Regions from separate parts of the Mycolicibacterium chitae genome, predicted to be linked through region 4. Evidence: riboswitches for the same ligand, from Rfam matches in the RefSeq annotation. Region 4 holds a riboswitch; each other region holds the start of a gene.
The links. A riboswitch is a leader RNA that binds a small molecule or an ion and turns the genes downstream of it on or off. The one in region 4 is predicted to bind cobalamin.
Positions count from the first base shown of each region.

Region 1 (5,418 bases), 1.8 Mb from region 4:
CCGAAGTTCGATATCGCCACCGCTGGGATCGTTCCGACGGTGACCCTGTCCGACGCCGCCGACCAGGACCATTCCACCCGGGATGCGCAGTTCGCCGGCCTGCACAACGACCTGATGTTCCTGTGGGCCATGGCGGACACCGCCAACGGCAAGCGCTACCAATTGGTGCGGACCTTGTCGGCCAGCGCGGCGTTCGACTTCACCCTGCACGAGTGCCCGCCGGATCTGTGGGCGTATCCGAGGACGGTCCGCGTGCCCGGCGAGCAGGACCTGTACTGGGGTCCGATCGTGTGGACCAAGGTCGACGGGGAACACACGGTCTTGTCGGGCAACGTCACTATGGCGGCCAAACACGCGATGACCGTCTCGCTCGGGCCCTCGCGGTACGTGTGGAAGGAGGACGACGTCATCGACGTCACCCTGACGCCGTTGCCGTCCAACGTGACCCGGATCAGCGTTCCCGGGCCGCCCGATGACGTCGGCTACACGAGCTCTGGTTGCACCGTGACCGGGACCATCGAGGGCTCGCCCGTCGTCGGGGGCTACGGCGGTCTCGACCGGATGTACTGTCTGCCCGGGCTCAGCGCCCACGTTTCGAAAATCGCGCAGCTCGAGCATTATTGGTTCGTGTGGGGCGCATTGTTCGATGACGGCCACTGGGAGACCGGCAACGCGATGCTGGGCGCCGGCGGTTACGCGACGGCCACCTACCACCGGCAGGGGGAGCCGGCGGTGATCGCGGCCAACGAGGACGTCGATTCTCAGGTGGCCTGGCAGACCCGGGACGGGGTGTCGCTGCCGCACCGGGCGACGTTGTCGTTCGGCGGGCGCACCTTCGATTTCGAGGGCACCCACAACGCAGCGGCGTGTGCCGCGGCCCTGGGGATCGCCTGGCTGCACGGCACCGTGCAGGAACGCGGCGGGCCCACGCCGGTGAAAACCTGGGCCACAATGGAAGTCATCCAGCGCAGCTGGAACCGGGCGCGCACCGAGGGAACCCGGGCCCGGCCCCGCGACTAGAACCCGGAACGCTGGGAGGAGCAGCGGCGCTGCGGTATCGCAGCCTGGGCCGGCGGGCCCCGGCGAAGGGGCTAAGAGCTAAGATGCCGGGTGCAGCTGGTTTGCCTTTCGTGCATCCGCACGGAAGGCATCGACCGGTTCACCCACCCGGGTGGACCGATAGAGGGAACCCGGTGAGAATCCGGGACTGTCCCGCAGCGGTATGCAGGAACGACCGCCGTCATCAGCACTGGTAGCAGCGCATAGCTACCGGGAAGCGACGGCCATTAGGAGCACCGACCACGGTGCGCGCCTGCGAGTCCGAAGACCTGCCAGCTGTGTCGGACGCGCCGCGTCCGACGGTGCATCGCCTCGAGGAATGGGCGGATGGCCGAGGGCTGCTGGTTGCTCTCGTTACCCGTCCATGGGCGATGTGCTTTCCGTCGTACCGAAGGACGTTCCATGGCAACACCATTCACCGCGACCATTCTGGGTGCACCCCGCATCGGGCCGAATCGGGAACTCAAGCGCGCCGCCGAGGGCTACTGGGCCGGCCGGGTCGAGCGCGCCCGACTCGAGGAGGTCGCCGCCGAGTTGCGTCGCCAGACGCTGACGTCGCTGACCCGGTCCGGATTGGATTCCGTGCCGGTGAACACGTTCTCCTACTACGACCAGATGCTCGATACCGCCGTGCTGCTGGGCGCACTGCCGCCGCGCGTGCAGGGGATCGACGACGAACTGGACCGCTACTTCGCGGCGGCGCGAGGCACCGCCGAGGTCGCCCCGCTGGAGATGACCAAATGGTTCGACACCAACTACCACTACATCGTCCCCGAGATCGGCCCGGACACCACGTTCTCGCTGCATCCGGAGAAGGTGCTGGCCGAACTTGCCGAGGCGCGTGAGCTCGGGGTGCCGGCCAGGCCGGTCGTGATCGGACCGCTGACCTTCCTCGCGCTGAGCAAAGCCGTGGACGGCGCCGCCGCCCCGATCGAACGCATCGATGAGCTGCTGCCGCTCTATGTGCAACTGCTGGCCCAGCTCGCCGACGCGGGCGCGGAGTGGGTCCAGCTGGACGAGCCGGTACTGGTCACCGATGAACTCGACAACGCGGCCAAGCTCGCGCACCGGGTGTACACCGAGCTTGCGGCGGCCCCTCGACGCCCGGACATCCTGGTCGCAACCTACTTCGGTGCGCTGAACGGCGCGCTGGCAGCGTTGGCGCGCAGCCCGATCGAGGCGATCGGCGTCGACCTGGTCGCCGGCGGGGTGCAGGCGGTGGCCGCGGTGCCCGAACTGGCCGACAAGCTGGTCGTTGCCGGTGTGGTCGACGGACGCAACATCTGGCGCACCGACCTGGCATCGGCGCTGGATACCTTGGACTCGTTGTCGGGATCTGTTGGTTCACTCGCGGTTTCGACATCGTGTTCGACCCTGCACGTGCCCTACTCGCTGGATGCCGAGGATGATCTGGACGACACCCTGCGCACCTGGCTCGCCTTCGGCGACGAGAAGGTGTTCGAGGTCGCGACCCTGGCGGTGGCGCTGCGCAAGGGCCGCGACGCCGTCGCCGCCGAGATAGAGGCCTCCAACGCGGCGGGGGCCAACCGGGCCGCGGATCCGCGGTTGCACGTCGGCGCGACCCGGGCGCGGCTGACGTCGGTGCTGGCCACCGGTGCCCAGCGCGGCCCGGCCGACCAACGGCGCGCGGCGCAGAACGCGCGGCTGGGACTGCCGCTGCTGCCCACCACCACGATCGGCTCGTATCCGCAAACCATCGCAATCCGTAAGGCGCGTGCGGCGTTGCGGGCCGGGGAGATCGATCAGACCGGCTACGAGCAGCAGATGCGCTCGGAGATCGCCGACGTCGTTCGGCTGCAAGAAGACCTCGGGCTGGACGTGCTGGTGCACGGCGAGCCCGAACGCAATGACATGGTGCAGTACTTCGCCGAGAAACTCGACGGGTTCGTCGCCACCCAGAACGGATGGGTGCAGTCCTACGGATCCCGTTGTGTGCGGCCACCGATCCTGTATGGCGATGTGGTGCGCCCGGAGCCGATGACGGTCGAGTGGATCACCTATGCGCAGTCGCTGACGGACAAGCCGGTCAAGGGGATGCTCACCGGTCCGGTGACCATATTGGCCTGGTCCTTCGTGCGCGATGATCAGCCGTTGGCAGACAGCGCCAACCAGATTGCCCTGGCGATCCGGGACGAGACCGTCGATCTGCAGGCCGCCGGGGTGTCCATCATCCAGGTCGACGAGCCGGCGTTACGGGAGTTGTTGCCGTTGCGCGGCAAGGACCAGCAGGAGTACCTGGCGTGGGCGGTGGCAGCGTTCCGGCTGTCGACCTCCGGCGTCGATGACACCATCCAGATCCACACCCACCTGTGCTATTCGGAGTTCGGCGAGGTGATCGGGGCGATCGCCGATCTGGACGCCGACGTGACGTCGATCGAGGCCGCACGCTCGCACATGGAGGTGCTCGGCGATCTGAACGCCGTCGGTTTCACCAACGGCGTGGGCCCTGGTGTGTACGACATTCACTCGCCGCGAGTGCCGTCCACCGAGGAGATGGTGGCTTCTTTACGGGAGGCCCTCGAAGCCGTTCCGGCCGAGCGGCTCTGGGTCAACCCTGACTGCGGTTTGAAAACCCGTAAGACCGACGAGGTGACCGCCTCCCTGCGCAACATGGTGGCCGCTGCCAAGGCTGTCCGCGCCCAACGCTATCCGTCGACCGGGACCAGCTGACCATCGATCAGCGCGGCACGGGCCAGGACTTCTTCGGCCTTCTTGACGTGCGCGGCATCCACCAGCACGCCGTCGACGCCGGTGGCGCCGCGCCCCGCGGCCTCGGCCGCGCGGTAGGCCTCGATGTTGCGTTGCGCCAACGCAATCTCCTCGGGCGTCGGTGCGAAGACCTCGTTGGCGATCGGTACCTGGCTGGGATGGATGGCCCACTTGCCGGTGTAGCCGTAGAGCGAGGATCGGCGTGCCTCGGCCTCGTATCCGGCCACGTCGGCGTAATCCGGGTAGGGCGAGTCGATGGCATCGATGCCGGCGATGCGCGCGGCAACCATGATCTTGTTGCGGGCATACGCCCAGAAGTCACCGGGGTAGTCCGTGATGGGCACAAAGTTGGTGTCCACCCGCGCACCCTGGGACAACGAGAAGTCGCCGACCCCGAAGATCACCGCGTCCAGGCGCGAACTGGACCGCACGATCTCCTCGGCGTTGGCCAAGCCCTCGACTTCCTCGATCAGTACCTCCAGGCGGATTCTGCGGCTCAGGCCCAGTTTCTCCTCCAACTGGGTGAGCAACACATCCACCCACCAGAGTTCCCGGGCGGTACGGACTTTCGGTATCACGAGGGTGTCGAGTTGGGCGCCGGCGTGCGTGACCACCTCGATGATGTCGTCGTGGCACCACGGGGTGTCCAGGGCGTTGATCCGCACTGCCCGAGCGGTGCGGCCCCAGTCGAGTTCGGTCAACGCGCGGATCGCCTTGGCGCGAGACTCGACCTTAAGCCCCACCGGGGTGGCGTCCTCGAGATCGAGGAACACCAGGTCTGCCCCGCAGCTGACGCCTTTGGCGAACATGTGGTCATTGCAGGCCGGCAGGGCCAGTTCGGAGCGACGGAGCAGTTCAGTCATCGGGTGAATTCCTTTGTGTCATAGATGAAGATGTCAGAGTCAAAGGGGTCAGAGCACGCCGTCGGCGCGCAACTGATCCAGATCCGCGGGCGTCAAACCGAGAAGTTGGCCGTAGACCTCGGTGTTGTGCTGCCCCAGCCGCGGCCCCAGGGCCTCGACCCGGGGCTCGGCGCCGGAGAACCTGGGGACGGGGGCCTGCACCGTCATGGCGCCGAGTTCGTCGTCGTCCACCGAGACGAAAACCTCGCGGTGCGCGAGTTGTTCGTCTTCGCGGAGCCCGCGCACGTCGTACACCGGTGCGGCGGCCACCTCGTGGTCGTCGAACACCGCCATGGCATCCGAAAGCGTCTGCCCGGACACCCATTCGGCCACCACCGCGTCGACCTCGGCCGCCCGCGCCAAGCGGCGCTGCGGATCGGAGAAGTCGGCATCGGAGACCAGGTCCTCGCGCCCAATCGCGCGAAAGACCCGCAGCGCCAGCGCCGGCGAGCTGCCCGACATTGCCAGCCAACGCCCGTCGGCGGTCCGGTAGGTGTTGCGCGGCGCCGAGATGTCCCAGCGGTTACCGGCCCGCTGCCCGACGATGCCCAACTGGTCGTAGCCGAGCAGGCTTTGTTCCAGCAGTCGGGCCAGCGGATCGATCAGGTTGACGTCGATGAGTTGGCCCGGCGCGCCGTGCACGTCGCGGTGGTAGAGCGCCATCATCACCGCGTAGGCCGCGTTGAGTGAGGCCACGCCGTCGGCCAGCATGAACGGGGGCAGTGTC
Region 1 is NZ_LR134355.1:5,181,252-5,186,669, reverse strand. It holds gene EL338_RS24650 (hypothetical protein) at 1-1,020, shown strand, start outside; cobalamin riboswitch at 1,139-1,350, shown strand; gene metE (5-methyltetrahydropteroyltriglutamate--homocysteine S-methyltransferase) at 1,462-3,750, shown strand; gene EL338_RS24640 (HpcH/HpaI aldolase/citrate lyase family protein) at 3,726-4,652, opposite strand; gene EL338_RS24635 (CaiB/BaiF CoA transferase family protein) at 4,701-5,418, opposite strand, start outside.
Region 1: another riboswitch for cobalamin. It lies ahead of metE (5-methyltetrahydropteroyltriglutamate--homocysteine S-methyltransferase); the one in region 4 lies ahead of EL338_RS07490 (PPE domain-containing protein).

Region 2 (5,418 bases), 1.7 Mb from region 4:
CGCGGGCGCCGGCGCATGGTTCGGCCTGCTGATCGGTCTGCTGCTGTCGATCTTCACCCTGGGCCCGGTGTGGATCGTGACCATGCTGGTCGCCCTGGCCATCGGCGCGTTCTGGGGCGCGGTGTTCGGCTTCGTCGCGCACCTGGCCACCGGCGGCGAGCGGGACTTCTCCAGCATCCAGACGCTGGAGGCCCAGCGCTATGACGTGTGCGTGACCGCGCAGTACGCCGGTGACGCCGCGCGCTACACCCAGGGCCTGTAACTCTCGGCGCCATCATCTCTCAGCGCGAGTGGGCTGGGGTCTCCCGCTTGTAAGGGGCGTCTCCGGCCGACGCGTGCGTCCGCTCACTGAGCCAGTCGAACGAGGAGTGTGCAATGAAGGTCCGGTTCGGCGTTAGCGTCGGCCTGGACGTTCCGCCCGCCGACCTGTCGGGGACGGTGGATCGTCTCGAGGACGCAGGTATCGACTCATTGTGGTTCTCGGAGTTGTTGTACACGCCGGCAGTTGATCCATTCATCGGTATGGCATTCGCCCTGGCCCGCACCACGCAGTTGAAGGTGGGCACGTCGGTGGCAGTGCTGCCGGGCCGGCACCCGGTGCTGGTCGCCAAACAACTGGCTTCGCTGGCGGCGCTCGCGCCCAGCCGGGTGTTACCGGTATTCGGGCTCCGCTCGGCGGTACCCGCCGAGCGCGAGCTCTTCGAGGTGCCCACGGGCCAACGGGCCGCCGTGTTCGACGAGTCGCTGGCGCTGCTGAGAACCGTGCTGCACGACCACAACGTCACGTTCACCGGCGCATTCTTCTCCGTGCGGGACGTCGAGATCCTCCCTAAACCGGTCAAGCCGCTGGATATCTGGCTTGGTGGCTCGTCACCGGCCGGATACCAACGAGTCGGTACCTACGCCGATGGATGGCTCGGCAGCTTCCTGACACCCACGGAAGCCGGGGGAGCGGTGGCGGCCATCCGCGCCGCGGCTGGGGCGGCTGGACGCGCGGTGCCCGAGGATCACTACGGGATCAACATTGCCGTCGGCGACGGCGCGCTGCCACAGCAGGCGCTGGATGCGATCCGTCGCCAGCGCCCCGATGTCGACCCTTCGGAGCTCGTCGCGACGGACTGGTCGCAGTTGCATCGCCAGATCGACGGTTATCTGGAAGCCGGATTGACGAAGTTCGTGATCAGACCCGCGGGCGGCAGCGGCGGTGCGGACTTCATCGACGAATTCGTTCGAGAGATGCTGCCGCGCCAGAACTGAGGCCCGAAGCGTGCCGGGTCACCCTACTCCAGCCAGTCGTTACCGGCCAGACCGAGCTGACGGACGTCCAACTGCGGCGTGATCCCCGATTCCGGTGCCAGCCCGTGGCTTTCGAGCACCGACCGCAGTACTTCCGCGGCATCGATGTTCAGCGGGCTGGACACCCACATGGCGTAGGGGAAGTTGATGAACCGGTTCTCCCGGACCGCCTTCAGGTTCCGGCTCGCGGGATTGCCGCGCAGCGCGGCGATCTTCTCCTCGACGGACTGGCCCGGATAGTCGACGAACGCGATGACGTCGGGGTCGGCGATGCTGATGCGTTCCCAGCTGACGGTGGTCCAGGTGTCCTGCACGTCCTCGGTCGCGTTGCGCGCCCCGGCCGCGTCGATGATGCCCTGCGGCCCGCCGAAGGCCCCGGACGAGAAGATGGTGTCGGTGCCGCTGTCGAACACGAACACCGTCGGCGTCTGCTCGGGTTGCGGTGCGGCGCGCAGGGTTTCGAGCCGCTCGGCGACCTCGTCGGCGGCCCGCGCGCCGATATCGGCGTTGCCGGTGATGGTCCCGATGTTGCGCAGGTCGGTGTCGAGGGCGACCCAGGGATCCATGGTGCCGCGGACGCGTTCGCCCTCGACGGGCCGGCACGCCTCCGAGAGCTGATAGACGTCGATCCCGTGCTGCGCCAGTATCTCCGGGGTGATCCCGCGGGCCTCGCCCATGCCGTAGTTGTAGCCGGCGTAGAGCACCTGCGGCCGGGCGCCGACGATGTTCTCCAGTGACGGCTGGGCGGGTGCGACCTCGTTCAGGGTGTCGACCTGTTCGCCGTACACCAGCCGAAGGACGTCGACGTCGCGGGCCATGGAACTCACCGCGGTCATCTGCTCGCGGGCCCCGGCGGCCAGGGCGATCGCGATCATCCCGCCGTCGTTGACGAACAACCGCTCGAGCGGTTGGCCGTACGTCACCTCCGCGCCGCAATTGGTGACCGTCACCGTGTCGACCGCCACGTCGTCGGAGACCGAACCGCAGGCGGTCAGTCCGCCCGCCAGTACCGGAATGGCCAGAGCGGCAATGAACTTCATCAGATTACCTTCGATCAGTTGGACGCCGGGTCGACGTGGGTGAGCAGGAGATAGGGCAGGCCGGTGGCCGGATGCGGGACGACGTCCCCGGCGACCTCGAAGACCTTCCGGAGCAGGCTGGCATCGAGCACCTCGGTGGGCGGGCCGTGCGCCAGGATCCCGCCGTCGGCGACGACGGCGACCGCGTCGAAGTGTCGCAGGACCAGGTCCAGGTCGTGCATGGCCGCAATCACGGTGCATTCCAGCTGGTCGAGGACCTGCATGAGGCGCAGCCGCCAGGCGGCGTCGAGGTGGTTGGTGGGTTCATCGAGAACCAGCACCGCGGTCTGCTGGGCCAGGGCCCGGGCCAGCACCACGCGATGCCGCTCGCCGCCGGACAGCTGAGTGCAGGGCCGATTTCCCCAGCCGCCCAGGCCAACTGCGCCCAGCGCGTCGTCGATGATGCCGCGATCCTCGGCGGCGGCCACCGACCACGGCTGCCGATACGGGGTCCGGCCCAGGCCGACCGCCTCGGCGACCGTCAGCTCGCCGGACGGCCGCTCCTCCTGGCCGACGAACGCGATCGTCAGCGCCCGGCGCCGCGCGGACAGCCGGCGCAGATCGTCACCGTCGACCCGGATCGCACCGTCGGCCGGGGCGTCGAGGCCGGCCAGCGCGCGCAGCAGGGTGCTCTTGCCGGCGCCGTTGGGGCCGACGACGGCCAGTCGCGTCCCGGCCGGGACGTCCAGTTCGACCCCGGCGACGATGGTCCGGGTGCCGCGGCAACACCGCAGACCCTGCGCGCGTACCGTCGCCGAAGCGCTCATGAGCTGTTCCCGAACTCGTAGCGCCGCCGGCCCATCAGGAACAGGAAGATGGGTGCGCCGATCAGCCCGGTGAGGATGCCCAGCGGCATCTCGCGCGGGGCGGCGGCGACCCGCGAGATCACGTCGACCCACACCAGGAACAACGCCCCGCCGCACACCGCGACCGGCAGCATCGCCCGATGCGTGGCGCCGACCACCAGGCGCGCCGCGTGCGGGACGATCAGCCCCACGAACCCGATGCCCCCGGACACGGCGACCAGCACCCCCACCAGCACGCCCTGGATGACGAACAGCGTGGTGCGCAGGCCGCGCACCGGGACGCCCAGCGAGGTGGCGGTGTCGGACCCGGCGGCGTAGGCGTCGAGCCAGGAGTGGATCGCGAGCATCGCCGCCAGCGTGATCACCACGACCGCGCCGGCCAGCGGCACCTTCGCCCACGTCGCGCCGGCGACGCTGCCCAGCATCCAGAACATCACGCCCTCGGCGGCGTGCGGGTCACCGGCGGTGAACACCAGCAGCGACGACAGCGCCATGAACGCCGAGGACAGCACCACCCCCGAGAGGATCAACCGCAGCGCCGTCAGCCCACCCTGGGCACGGGCCACCGTGTACACCGTGACGGTGGCGACCAGCGCGCCCAGCAGCGCGCCGCCCGACAGCGCCCACACCCCCAGGCCGGCCAGCGCGCCGAGGGTCATCACGGCCGTCGCGCCGACCGCCGCCCCGGCGGACACCCCGAGCAGGTAGGGCTCGGCCAGCGGGTTGCGGACCAGCGCCTGCATCAGCGCCCCCGCCAGCGCCAGGCCGGCACCCACGACCGCGGCGAGCACCGAGCGGGGCAGCCGCAGATCCCAGATGATCACGTCGTACGCCGCGTCCGCGACGTCGCCGCCGAGCCGCCCGACGATGGTGCGCCAGACGTCACCGATCGGGATGTGTTCGGCCCCGAAGGCCACCGACAACAGAATGCTCACGGCCGTGAGGACGGCCAGCAGCGCGGTCAGCGGGCCGGCGCGGAGCCGTCGTGTCATCGGAACAGCCGTCTTCTGCACGTCTTGCCTTTGAAGTCTGGGTAACTGTGCGCGAGTTACTCGGTGGACTCAGCGAGATCGGCAGGTCTTCGGACTCGGGATCGTTCGAACTCGACGCCTTCCCGGAATTGCTCCCAGTGGCCAGTGTCGAGCCCGTCTCCCATACCGCTGCGCGCCAGTCCCGGATTCACACCGGGTTCCCTGACACCCGCTATCAGGCGGATGCGACCGTTCTCTGCCGGTGAGGCTACCAATGCGCGAGTTCGGTACTGTCGGACCGTTACAAACACGAACCGTGTCGTAACTACCGAGGAGTGAACCTTGTCCCTGACCGTGCCCGCGAACCTGGACGAGATCACCCCCGAGTGGATGACCGCCGCGTTGGCGCAGCGCCACCCCGACGCCGTCGTCGACAAGGTGCGCGTCGAACTGCGCGACGACGGCACCAACCGGCGCGCCCGCCTGGGGCTGACATATACGACGGGCGAGGGGCCGGCGACGGTGTTCGTCAAGGCCGCCGACCCCGCCCACAAGGATCTGATCCGGATGACCAGCGGCATGTTCCACGAACCGCGGCTGTTCAGTTCCGGCGTGGAACTCCCGCTCGAGCACCCGCTGGTCTACGCCGCGATCGCCGACGAGGACGCCTACGACTTCTGCCTGGTGATGGAGGACCTGTCCGCGCGCGGCGCCGACCCCCGGGATTCGCTGCGGCCGCTGTCGGTGGAGCAGGCCGCCACCGGAATGCGGGCGCTGGGCCGCCTGCACGGACGCTTCTGGGGCCGGCGCGTCCTGGGCCATCCCGAGTTGGGCTGGCTCGAACCGTTCGTGGCGTTCGACGGTCTGCAGTACGCGCCGCTGCCCTCGGCGCTGGAACGCCTCGACGCCGACGAGACACCACGCGCGGTGCTGGAGTTGAGCATCGACCAACTCGTCGAGTCGATCTGGAAGCCCTACATCGGGACGCTGACCACCTCGCCACAGACCCTGCTGCACGGGGATGCCCACATCGGCAACACCTACCTCACGCCCGCCGGCGAGGTCGGCTTCCTCGACTGGCAGATGGCGCGACGCGGCAACTGGTCGCTGGACGTCGGCTACTTCCTGCAGGGCGCGGTCACCACCGAGGACCGCCGCGCGCACGAACGGCCCCTGCTCGACGAGTACCGCGGTGCGCTGGGCCTGCCGGGCGACGAGTTGCCGTCGGCCGACGAGATCTGGTTGCGTTACCGCGCATCGGTGGCC
Region 2 is NZ_LR134355.1:5,261,178-5,266,595, reverse strand. It holds gene EL338_RS25055 (general stress protein) at 1-262, shown strand, start outside; gene EL338_RS25050 (TIGR03854 family LLM class F420-dependent oxidoreductase) at 376-1,257, shown strand; gene EL338_RS25045 (ABC transporter substrate-binding protein) at 1,281-2,336, opposite strand; gene EL338_RS25040 (ABC transporter ATP-binding protein) at 2,351-3,142, opposite strand; gene EL338_RS25035 (FecCD family ABC transporter permease) at 3,139-4,173, opposite strand; cobalamin riboswitch at 4,237-4,421, opposite strand; gene EL338_RS25030 (phosphotransferase) at 4,543-5,418, shown strand, end outside.
Region 2: another riboswitch for cobalamin. It lies ahead of EL338_RS25035 (FecCD family ABC transporter permease); the one in region 4 lies ahead of EL338_RS07490 (PPE domain-containing protein).

Region 3 (5,418 bases), 1.2 Mb from region 4:
TCCGCCGGACCTGCGCGAGTTCGACGAGAAGATCGCCGACGCGCGCCGGGAGAAGGAATCCGCGATCGACGCGCAGGACTTCGAGAAGGCCGCGCGGCTGCGCGACTCGGAGAAGCAGCTCGTCGCACAGCGCGCTGAGCGCGAAAAGCAGTGGCGCTCAGGCGATCTCGACGTGGTCGCCGAGGTCGACGACGAGCAGATCGCCGAGGTGCTGGGCAACTGGACCGGCATCCCGGTGTTCAAGCTGACCGAGGAGGAGACCACTCGGCTGCTGCGCATGGAGGAGGAACTGCACAAGCGGATCATCGGCCAGGAGGACGCCGTCAAGGCCGTCTCCAAGGCGATCCGCCGCACCCGCGCCGGCCTGAAGGATCCCAAGCGTCCGTCCGGCTCGTTCATCTTCGCCGGCCCGTCCGGCGTCGGTAAGACCGAGCTGTCCAAGGCGCTGGCGAACTTCCTGTTCGGCGAGGACGACGCGCTCATCCAGATCGACATGGGCGAGTTCCACGACCGCTTCACCGCCTCGCGGCTGTTCGGTGCCCCTCCGGGCTACGTCGGTTACGAGGAGGGCGGCCAGCTCACCGAGAAGGTGCGGCGCAAGCCGTTCTCGGTCGTGCTGTTCGACGAGATCGAGAAGGCTCACCAGGAGATCTACAACACCCTGTTGCAGGTCCTCGAGGACGGCCGTCTGACCGACGGTCAGGGCCGCACGGTCGACTTCAAGAACACCGTGCTGATCTTCACCTCGAACCTGGGCACCTCCGATATCTCCAAGGCGGTCGGGCTGGGCTTCACCCAGGGCGGCGGCGAGAACAACTACGAGCGGATGAAGCTCAAGGTCAACGACGAGCTCAAGAAGCACTTCCGGCCGGAGTTCCTCAACCGCATCGACGACATCATCGTGTTCCACCAGCTCACGCAGGACGAGATCATCAAGATGGTGGACCTGATGATCGGTCGGGTCGGCAACCAGCTGAAGACCAAGGACATGGAGATGGTCCTCACCGACCGCGCCAAGGCCCTGCTGGCCAAGCGCGGATTCGACCCGGTGCTGGGCGCACGGCCGCTGCGCCGCACGATCCAGCGCGAGATCGAGGACGCGCTGAGCGAGAAGATCCTGTTCGACGAGATCGGACCGGGGCAGCTCATCACCGTCGACGTCGAGAACTGGGACGGCGAGGGTGCCGGCGAGGACGCGCGGTTCACGTTCTCCGGGGCCCCCAAGGCGGCCAAGAGCGGCGAGGAAGCCGACCTCGCGGCCACCGCGGCCGAGTAGCCGATACACGCCACAACGGGCGGTCACTCCTGAAGGGGTGACCGCCCGTCGTGCATGGCCCGGTTGCGCACGACGGCAGTGCATTCACACCTCGTCGGGCCGCAGCACGATCCGGTTCAACGCCCGCGACACCGCCGCACCCCACGGGACGGTGAGCCGGGCCCCGGCGAGCACGTCGTCGTCGGCGAGCAACTCGTGGGTACCGCCGCGGCGCACCGTGCCGCCGCCGAGCACGAGGCTCTCGTGCGACCACGTCCAGGCGACGTCGACGTCGTGGGTGGCCAGCACCACCGCGGTGCCCGCCTCGGCCAGCGCGCTGAGCGTGGCCAGCAGTTCCTCGACGGCGCGCGGGTCGAGGCCGGCGGTGGCCTCGTCGAGCAGCAGCACCCGCGGCCGCATGGCCACCGCGCCGGCGATGGACACGCGCTTGCGCTGACCGAAGGACAGGTGATTGGGCGTGCGGTCGGCGAGGTCGGCGATGCCGAGGGCGGCCATCGCCTCGTCGACCCGGGCCACCACCTCGGACCGGTCGAGACCGAGGTTGGCCGGCCCGAACGAGACGTCGGCGCGCACCGTCGCACCGACGATCTGGTCGTCGGGTTCCTGCAGCACCATCTGCACCCGGGTGCGCAGCCGGGTCCGCTCGGCCCGGGAGGTGCCCACCGCGGCGCCGTCGAGCAGCAGGCTGCCCGTCGTCGGCGTGGCCAGGCCGACCAGGAGCCGCAGCAACGTCGTCTTGCCGGAGCCGTTGGCGCCCAGCAGCGCGATCCGCTCGCCCGGCCCCAGCGCGAGGCTGACCCCGTCCAGGACCCGCGGCCCGCGCGGATAGGCGAACCCGACGTCGCGCAGCGCCAGGACCCCGGCCGTCACCGCAGCCACCGCCAGCTCAGCACCGACACCGCCGCGACCATTCCGAGCACCGCGGCGGTCACCGCCAGCCGGGCCGGGCGCACCGGCCGGTCCTCGGTGAGCACCGCGGTCATCCCGGGTTCGGCGCGCAGCGACATGGCCTCCGACATGGCCCGGGCCCGCCCGGTGGCGCGCACGAAGATCAGCGCCGACTGGGCGCCCACCACCGCGATGGCGCCGCGGGCGTCCCGCAGGCCCAGCCGCAGCCCGACCGCCTCCCGGGCCGTCATGGCCGAGCGCACCAGGATGCCGACCAGGCGATACGTCAGATCGGCGACATGGCACAGCGCCGCCGGCACGCCCGCGCGCCGCGCCAGGTCCAGCAGATCGGCCATCAGGGTCGTCACGGCCAGGCCGATGGTCGCCGCCGACGCCGCGACCGACCGCAGCGCGGTGTCCACGGCCAGGTCGACCCCGCCGGGTTCCAGGTGCGGCCCGCCGCGCAGGCTCACCGCGATCGGCACCGAACCGATCGCGATGAACACCGCCGGCCCCAACAGCGCGAGGAAGAACAGCCGCGCCCGGACCCGGGCCAGCGCGATCGTCGCGACCGCGGTGACGACCAGCACCAGGGGCGCCCCGGTGCGCGGCGGCAGCACCATCGCGCACAGGAGCAGCCCGCCGTACAGACACACCTTCTCCAGGGCGGGGTCGGTCGACCACCGGTTCTGGGCGGCGCTGATCTCGAGCGGGTTCACGACGCGGTGGTCACCCGGTCGTGGGTTGCGTTTCCTTGCGGCCGCGCTGGCGTCCGGCGTACCAGCCGATGGCGCCGCCGAGCACGATGCCGCCCAGCCCGGCCTGCAGCGCGAACAGTCCGGACTCGACCTCGCCGGGCAGCTCGCCGACCAGCGGGGAGAACCAGGGCTCGTAGTCCTCGTGGATCTCGGTGATCACTTCCTCGGCCTGGCCGTCGGCGCCACCGAACTCGGCCTCGGCGTCGCGGGAGTAGCCGAAGAGCAGGGAGCCGACGGCGATCACGATGGCCAGCCCCAGCAGGGCGATAACCATCGGGGCCATGGAACGTCCGTTGGAACCGGTGCTCATGACTGGACCTCCTCGCGCTCGGTGCTGCGGTTCAGGAAGCCCAGGTTCACCAGCTCCGAGGAGGCGACCTGGATGAGCACGCGGACCACGACGACGGTGATCAGCCCCTCGACGATGGCCAGCGGCACCTGCGTGACGGCGAAGACGGCCAGGAACTCGGCGAAGCTCTCCGCGATGCCGCCCTCGGCGGCCGGGAAGGCCAGCGCCAGCTGCACACTTGTGACGATGTAGGTGACCAGGTCGGCGACGAACGCCAGGGCGAACACGGCCGGCAGCAGGCCGACCCCGGCCTTGCGCAGCGCGAAGAACACCGCGAACCCGGCCCACGGCCCGGCGATCGCCATCGAGAAGGCGTTGGCCCCCAGCGTCGTGATGCCGCCGTGCGCCAGCAGCAGCGCCTGGAACAGCAGCACGATCGTCCCCAGGAACGCCATCACCGGTGGCCGGAAGATCGCGGTGCCCAGCCCCGTCCCGGTGGGATGGGAGCTGGAACCGGTCACCGAGGGAAGCTTGATCGCCGACATGACGAACGAGAACGCGCCGACCGCGGCCAGCAACGGCCCCGCCGACGGATGCTTCCGCACCGTCACGACCACCTGTCTGGCGCCGTAGACGACGAACGGCGCGGCCGCGATGGTCCAGGCCACCGCGTGCACCGGGGGCAGAAAGCCCTCTGCAATGTGCATGGTTGTAGTGCCTTTCCGCCCAGCACCTCGTGGGCATCGATGTTGGTGCTGTGGTCGGTCTCCTGGCTCACGGGTCTCCCGGGCCAGATCAACTGGTCCGGACCGGCGGCGTCCGCCTTCCCACCCGCGCACGAGGCCCGAGCAGTGGCATGGGGGAAACCGTCTTCCCGCTCACAGTGGCGAGGGCCGCCTCGGATTCGCACCGAGTTCCCGTTCACCGCAGCCCACGGAGCATACCGCCGCGGTGCTTGCCCGCAGTGCGACTGCGCTACCTTGGTGCAGATAAACCCACACGGGAGTGCACGCGGCAGTGCGCTGAGAGGACGGCTGAGGGCCGTCGACCGTATGTACCTGTCCGGGTAATGCCGGCGTAGGGAGTGTGAAAGCCATGGCCGAACGGGTGTACCGCTGGCGGGTGGTCGACATCGTCGTGGCCAGCGTGCTCGCGGTCGCCGCGGGTCTGGTGTTCGTCCTGTGGAACATCGCCTCGAATCCCCTGACCGCCCCGCTCAGCGCGCTGCTGCCCGGTCTGCAGGCGCTGGCCGGCGGCGGTTGGCTGTTCGCCGGGGTGCTGGTCGCGATGGTGATCCGCAAACCCGGCGCGGCGCTCTACGGCGAACTGGTCGCGGCCACGGTGTCGGCGTTGGTCGGCAACCAGTGGGGCGTGCTGACGCTCGAATCCGGCCTGATCCAGGGCCTGGGCGCGGAGTTGGTGTTCGCGCTGTTCTTCTACCGGGTGTGGAACCTGCCGGTCGCGGTACTCGCCGGCGCGACCGCCGGGCTGGCGATGGCGATCAACGATCTGGTGCTCTGGTATCCGGGGGCCGCGACGGCCTTCGCCGTCACCTACACCGCCGCCGGGATCGTCTCCGGGGCGCTGCTCGCCGGGGCGCTGTCCTGGTTCGCGGTCCGCGGGCTGGCCAAGACCGGGGCGCTGTCGCGGTTCGCCTCGGGCCGGGCCTGGTCGGCCGGCGACCCCGCGCGGTGATCGGGGCCAGCGCCCGGGGCTGGTCGTGGCGGCACGCCGGTCGCGCCCGGCACGCCATCAGCGATCTGGACCTCGACATCGCCGCGGGGGAGCGGGTCCTGCTGCTGGGCGCCAGCGGATCGGGGAAATCGACTCTGCTGCAAGGGCTTGCGGGGCTGCTCGGCGGCAGCGAGGAGGGCGACGAGTCCGGCCGGTTGCTGGTGGACGGCGCGCCGCCGGGCGAGCGGCGCAGCCGGATCGGCATGGTGCTGCAGAACCCCGACTCGCAGGTGATCCTGTCCCGCGTCGGCGACGACGTCGCGTTCGGGATGGAGAACTTCACCGTCGAGCGGCGGGCCATCTGGCCGCGGGTGCGACGCGCGCTGGACGCCGTCGGCCTGTCGCTGCCGCTGCACCGGGACACCGCCCGGCTCTCCGGTGGGCAGCAGCAGCGCCTCGCGTTGGCCGGCGTGCTCGCGATGAATCCCGGTCTGCTCCTGCTGGACGAGCCGACCGCCAATCTCGACCCGGCC
Region 3 is NZ_LR134355.1:387,254-392,671, forward strand. It holds gene clpC1 (ATP-dependent protease ATP-binding subunit ClpC) at 1-1,276, shown strand, start outside; gene EL338_RS01900 (energy-coupling factor ABC transporter ATP-binding protein) at 1,361-2,146, opposite strand; gene EL338_RS01905 (CbiQ family ECF transporter T component) at 2,143-2,883, opposite strand; gene EL338_RS01910 (energy-coupling factor ABC transporter substrate-binding protein) at 2,894-3,232, opposite strand; gene EL338_RS01915 (energy-coupling factor ABC transporter permease) at 3,229-3,918, opposite strand; cobalamin riboswitch at 3,954-4,155, opposite strand; TPP riboswitch at 4,201-4,312, shown strand; gene EL338_RS01920 (ECF transporter S component) at 4,307-4,906, shown strand; gene EL338_RS01925 (ABC transporter ATP-binding protein) at 4,903-5,418, shown strand, end outside.
Region 3: another riboswitch for cobalamin. It lies ahead of EL338_RS01915 (energy-coupling factor ABC transporter permease); the one in region 4 lies ahead of EL338_RS07490 (PPE domain-containing protein).

Region 4 (5,418 bases):
GTTCTACAACAACGTCAAGCGTGGCGACATCGTCGACGTGGTCAACACCGTAGGGTCGACGTTGCCGGGCACCGATGGCCTGGGCGACTGGAACATTCCGTGGAAACAGTGGCAGGCGGGTAACTCCAGCACCTGACGCCCTGCGTCGGCGGAGTGGGGAAAGAAGAGGTGAGCCCGTTGGGTTCGCGGCACGTCGGCGCGATCGTCGCGTTCCTGTTGACGGTCGTGCTCGGGATGGCGCCCGCGCTGATGCCGACGGCCGCCGCGGAACCGGAGCCTGAACCGGATGCGGTCAGCGTCGCGGTGCACCCCCTGGAACCCTTCGTCGTGGAGACCAGCTCCGGGGAGCTCACCGGGTTCAGCGTCGATCTGTGGAACGAGATCGCCAAGCGGCTGGACTGGACCACCGAGTACCTGCGCACCGACAACGTCCGGGGGCAGCTGGCCGCGGTGGCCGAGGACCGCGCCGATGTCGCGGTGGGCGCGATCTCGCTGACCGCCGATCGCGAACAACACTTCGACTTCACCCAGCCCACCCTGGATGCGGGACTGCAGATCATCGTTCCCGTGCACGACACCCGCCCGTCGGTTCCGGGCCTCGGTGGTTTCCTGGACCTGTTGTTCTCCCGGACGATGCTGATCTGGCTGAGCGCGGCGGTGGTCGTCAGTATCATTCCGGCGCACGTCTTTTGGTTCATCGAGCGCCGCAGCGACAAACCCGTCGTGTCGCGGTCGTACTATCCGGGCATTGTCCAGTCGTTCGGCTGGGGGATCGGCTCGCTGGTCGGCTCGGCGAACACCACGGCGACCCGTGCCCTCACCCAGGTCCTGGCGATCCTGTGGGGCTTCGCGGCGATCGTGTTCGTGGCGTTCTATTCGGCCAACCTCAGCGCCACCTTGACCGTCGCCAAGCTGGACGCGAAGATCACCGGCCCGGCCGACCTCTACGAGAAGTCCGTCGCCACGGTCGCCGACACCACGGCGGCAGCCTTCCTGCGCAACCTCGGCGTCGACGCCACCGAGACACCGACCATCGAGGACTCCTATCACCTGCTGCGCGAAGGTGGGTACGACGCGGTGGTATTCGATGCGCCGGTGTTGCGTTACTACGTCGCTCACCGCGGCGAGGGCGTCGCCGTGACGGCGGGACCGATGTTCCAGGAAGAGGATCAGGGCTTCGTCGTCGACGTCGACAGCCCGCTGCGCAAGCCGATCAACCAAACGCTGTTCCGCATGCGCGAGGACGGCACCTACAACCTGATCAAAGAGAAATGGTTCGGCGACAACGTCAACACCACCGCCGGCGACACGAACTGAACCATTCTCGTCGAGCGGTACAGCCTTTGGTCGGGTTCGACACCGAATTAGCTGGCGCAAGCTACGCTGAGCCCGGCATCTACGCAAGGAAACGGTCTTATGGTCAGGAAAATGTCCGATTCGGCGATCATCGCCGAGCTGGAACCGATTGCTGAGCGCAATCTCAACCGGCACCTGTCGGTGACCACGGACTGGAATCCGCACGACTATGTGCCCTGGGACCGGGGCCGTGACTTCGCCATGCTCGGCGGCCAGGACTGGGCCGAGGAGAATTCCCAGCTCAGCGCGGTGGCCAAGGCCGCGATGATCACCAATCTGCTCACCGAGGACAACCTGCCGTCCTATCACCGCCAGGCCGGCGCGTACTTCTCGATGGACGGCGCCTGGGGCACCTGGGTGGGGCGGTGGACGGCCGAGGAGAACCGGCACGGCATCGTCATCCGCGACTACCTGCTGGTGGCCCGCGGCGTCGACCCGGTGGCGCTCGAACAGGCCCGCATGGAACACGTGACCAACGGCTTCGGGCCCACCGAGGAGGAAGAGGAGCAACACAAAACCGACTTCCTGCTGTCGATCGCGTACGTCACCTTCCAGGAACTGGCCACCCGCGTCAGCCACCGCAACACCGGCAAGGTCTGCAACGACCCGGTGGCCGACCGGATGCTGCAACGCGTGGCCGCCGACGAGAACCTGCACATGATGTTCTACCGGAACATGTGCGGCGCGGCGATCGACCTGGCACCCGATCAGGCCCTGGAAGCCGTCGCCAGCGTCGTGGAGAACTTCCGCATGCCCGGCCAGGGCATGCCCAACTTCCGCCGCAACGGCGTCCTGATGGCCAAGCACGGCATCTACGACCCGCGCCAGCACCTCGACGAGGTCGTCAAACCGGTGCTGCGCAAGTGGCGGATCTTCGAACGCGACGACTTCACCAGCCAGGGCGAACAACGCCGCGAACAGCTCGCGGAGTTCCTGGAAGGCCTTGGCCGCCAGGTGATCAAGTTCGAGGAACAACGCGACCGACTGCTGGCCCGGGAAGCCAAGAAGGCCGAAGCGCAGGCGGTCTGAGCCGGCCGCGCCCGCCATGTCATAATCCACCCGATAGGTGATGACGACGTAGGAAGCCGGTGTGAATCCGGCGCGGTCCCGCCACTGTCATCGGGGAGCGAACCTCAACCGCCACGGCTGCAAGGCTGGAAGGCGAGGCGAGCGGTGATCCGAGAGCCAGGACACTCGCGTCATTGCATCCTGCTACCCGGGGCGGTGTACCCCGAGAAAGCCGATGTACGACAGTGTCTTTCGCATAGGGCGCGCGCCGATGACCGCGCCGATATACATGGCCGCACCGCCGGAGGTCTGGTCGGGTCTGCTCTCGTCCGGGCCGGGGCCCGGACCGTTGCTGGCCGCCGCGGGCGCCTGGACCACCCTGGGCGCCGAGTACGCCGAGGCCGCCGCCGAACTCACGGCGCTGTTGGGCAGCGTGAACGCCGGTGCGTGGGAGGGGCCCAGTGCCGCAGCTTATGTCGCGGCCCACACCCCGTACTTGACTTGGCTGACCCAGCAGAGTTCCGGCAGCGCGCTGCGGGCCGCCCAGCACGAGACGGCCGCGGCCGCCTATACGGGTGCGCTGGCCGCGATGCCCACGCTGGCGGAACTCGCGGCCAACCACGCCACCCGCGCGGTCCTGGTGAGTACCAACTTCTTCGGCGTCAACACCATCCCGATCGCGGTCAACGAGGCCGACTACGCCCGAATGTGGGCGCAGGCCGCCGCGGTGATGAGTACCTACGACGGTGTGACGACCACCAGCTTGGCGGCCGCGCCGGAAAGCGTTGCGGCCCCGCAGATCCTGGCGGCCCCGTCGATGGCCACCGCGTCGCGGGCGGCGGAATCCGAACCGCCACCGGACAAGACGAATGACTATCTGGAGTGGTTCGACCAGATCGGCTACACCGACTTCTACAACAACGTCCTGGATCCGCTGATCCAGGGACTCAACAACCACCCGTTCATCGCGGAGTTGTTCGCGGGCATCGACCCCTACCTGCCCTGGACCGGTAACCCGCTGAGCTTCTTCCACCCGTTCAACCTGGCGTTCGCGCTCGGCTATCCGATGGACATCAGCCAGTACGTCCTCTACCTGTCGCAGACCGCCGGCTTCGTCCTGGCCGACATCGGGATCGCGTTCGCCTCGGGTAATCCGGTGGCCATCGCCTACACGCTGCTGTTCGGCGCGGGGGCGATGTTCGTGGCCATCACCACCGACACCATCGCGCTGCTGAAGACCACGCTGCAGTCGGTGCTCCTGGTGGCCCTGCCGGTGTTGCTGCCGATGCTGGCCACGGTGACCGCCGGCGCCGGGCTGGCGGCCGGGGGCATGCTGGGCGCGGCGGGGCTGGCGGCCGGACTGCAGAACGCGCTGCCCGTGATCCCCATGGCGCCGCTCGCGCCCCCGCCCGTGGCGCTGGCCCTGGCCCCGACCCCGGCGCCCGCACCGGTGCCGTCGTCGGCCTCGGCGCCGGCCCCCGCACCGGCCCCGGCACCGTCGGCCCCGCCGCCACCGGGACCGCCGCCGCCCACCGGTTCGCCGCCGACGCTGGGCAACATGGACGCCTTCGGCTACCTGGTGGGTGGGTTGGCCGCCGACGCGAAGCGGACGGCGAGCAACCGCAGCCGTCGTCGGGCCCCGGAAGTCGAGGACGCCGAGAACCCCGCGGCCGCCCCCGCGGTCGAGGAGGAGAAGACCCAGCAGCGGGCGCGCCGCCGTCGCACCCAGGCCGAGCAGTTGGGCCGCGGCTACGAATACATGGACCTCGAACCCGAGGCGACTCCATCGGAGCGGGGTGCGGGCACGATGGGGCTGCGCGGCACCGCGCCGCGCCCGTCGGCCGCGCCGCCGGCCGGGCTGACCGCGATGGAAACCGACGCGTTCGACGGCACTGTGGCCACGCCGATGCTGCCCAGCACCTGGGGCGACGAGCGCGCCCACTGACGTCGGCAAAAACAAAAACACCGCCGCACCGGGTTCGCCGGTGCGGCGGTGTTTCTCTCGGGGTGGCTGACGGGGCTCGAACCCGCGACATCCAGGATCACAACCTGGTGCTCTACCAACTGAACTACAGCCACCATTGCTGTCCGGCCGGGCGAACCCGTTCGAGCAGCGTGGTCGATCTTAGCCGGTCGAGTCCGTCGCAGCCGAATCGGTTTCCGCCGGCGGGCCCAGTTCGGCCGCGATGGCCGCGATCTCGCTGGTAGAAGGCCCGGGCTGCGGAACGAACGCGGTGCTGCGGTAATACTGCAACTCGCGGATCGACTCGTGGATGTCGGCCAACGCGCGGTGCGCCAGGCCCTTTTCCGGCTGGCCGAAGTAGATCCGCGGGTACCAGCGCCGGCACAGCTCCTTGATGGAGCTGACGTCGATCATCCGGTAGTGCAGGTAGTCGTCGAGGGCGGGCATGTCCCGGCTGATGAAACCGCGGTCGGTGGCGATCGAGTTGCCGCACAGCGGCGCGGTCTTGGCCTGCTTGACGTGCTGCTTGATGTAGTCGAGCACCATCTGCTCGGCGGTGGCCACATCGACGGTCGAGGCCCTGACCTCGTTGATGAGCCCGGACCGGGTGTGCATCTGGGTGACGATGTCGATCATCCCGGTCAGCGCGGCCTCGTCGGTGTGGATGACCACGTCCAGGCCGTCGCCGAGGATGTTGAGTTCGGCGTCGGTGACCAGCACGGCTATTTCGATGAGTCGGTCCGACTGCAGATTCAGTCCGGTCATCTCGCAATCGATCCACACCAATTCGTCACGCACAGCGAATAACAGTAGGCCCATCGCGGTGCGCGGGTGTGCGCCGTCCCCCAAGGGCCCGTCGCCGACGGTGGCCGGGCAAGTAATGTCGTGGGTTGCTGGACCCCGGACAACTGGCGAGAGGACTTCGGCCGTGAGCACCCAATCCACTGGTACCGGGTCGGCGATGACCCCCGCTCAACACATTGCCGGCGGCTACTCGGTGGACGGGGCGGCCCTCGAGTTGGGCTCGGTCATCGTCGACGGCACGGTGGATCCCAAGGCGCGGGTGCGCATCCCGCTGGCGACCCTGAACC
Region 4 is NZ_LR134355.1:1,548,030-1,553,447, forward strand. It holds gene EL338_RS07475 (L,D-transpeptidase) at 1-136, shown strand, start outside; gene EL338_RS07480 (transporter substrate-binding domain-containing protein) at 169-1,317, shown strand; gene EL338_RS07485 (acyl-ACP desaturase) at 1,429-2,385, shown strand; cobalamin riboswitch at 2,391-2,569, shown strand; gene EL338_RS07490 (PPE domain-containing protein) at 2,636-4,309, shown strand; tRNA gene EL338_RS07495 (tRNA-His) at 4,371-4,443, opposite strand; gene orn (oligoribonuclease) at 4,490-5,125, opposite strand; gene EL338_RS07505 (helicase HerA-like domain-containing protein) at 5,289-5,418, shown strand, end outside.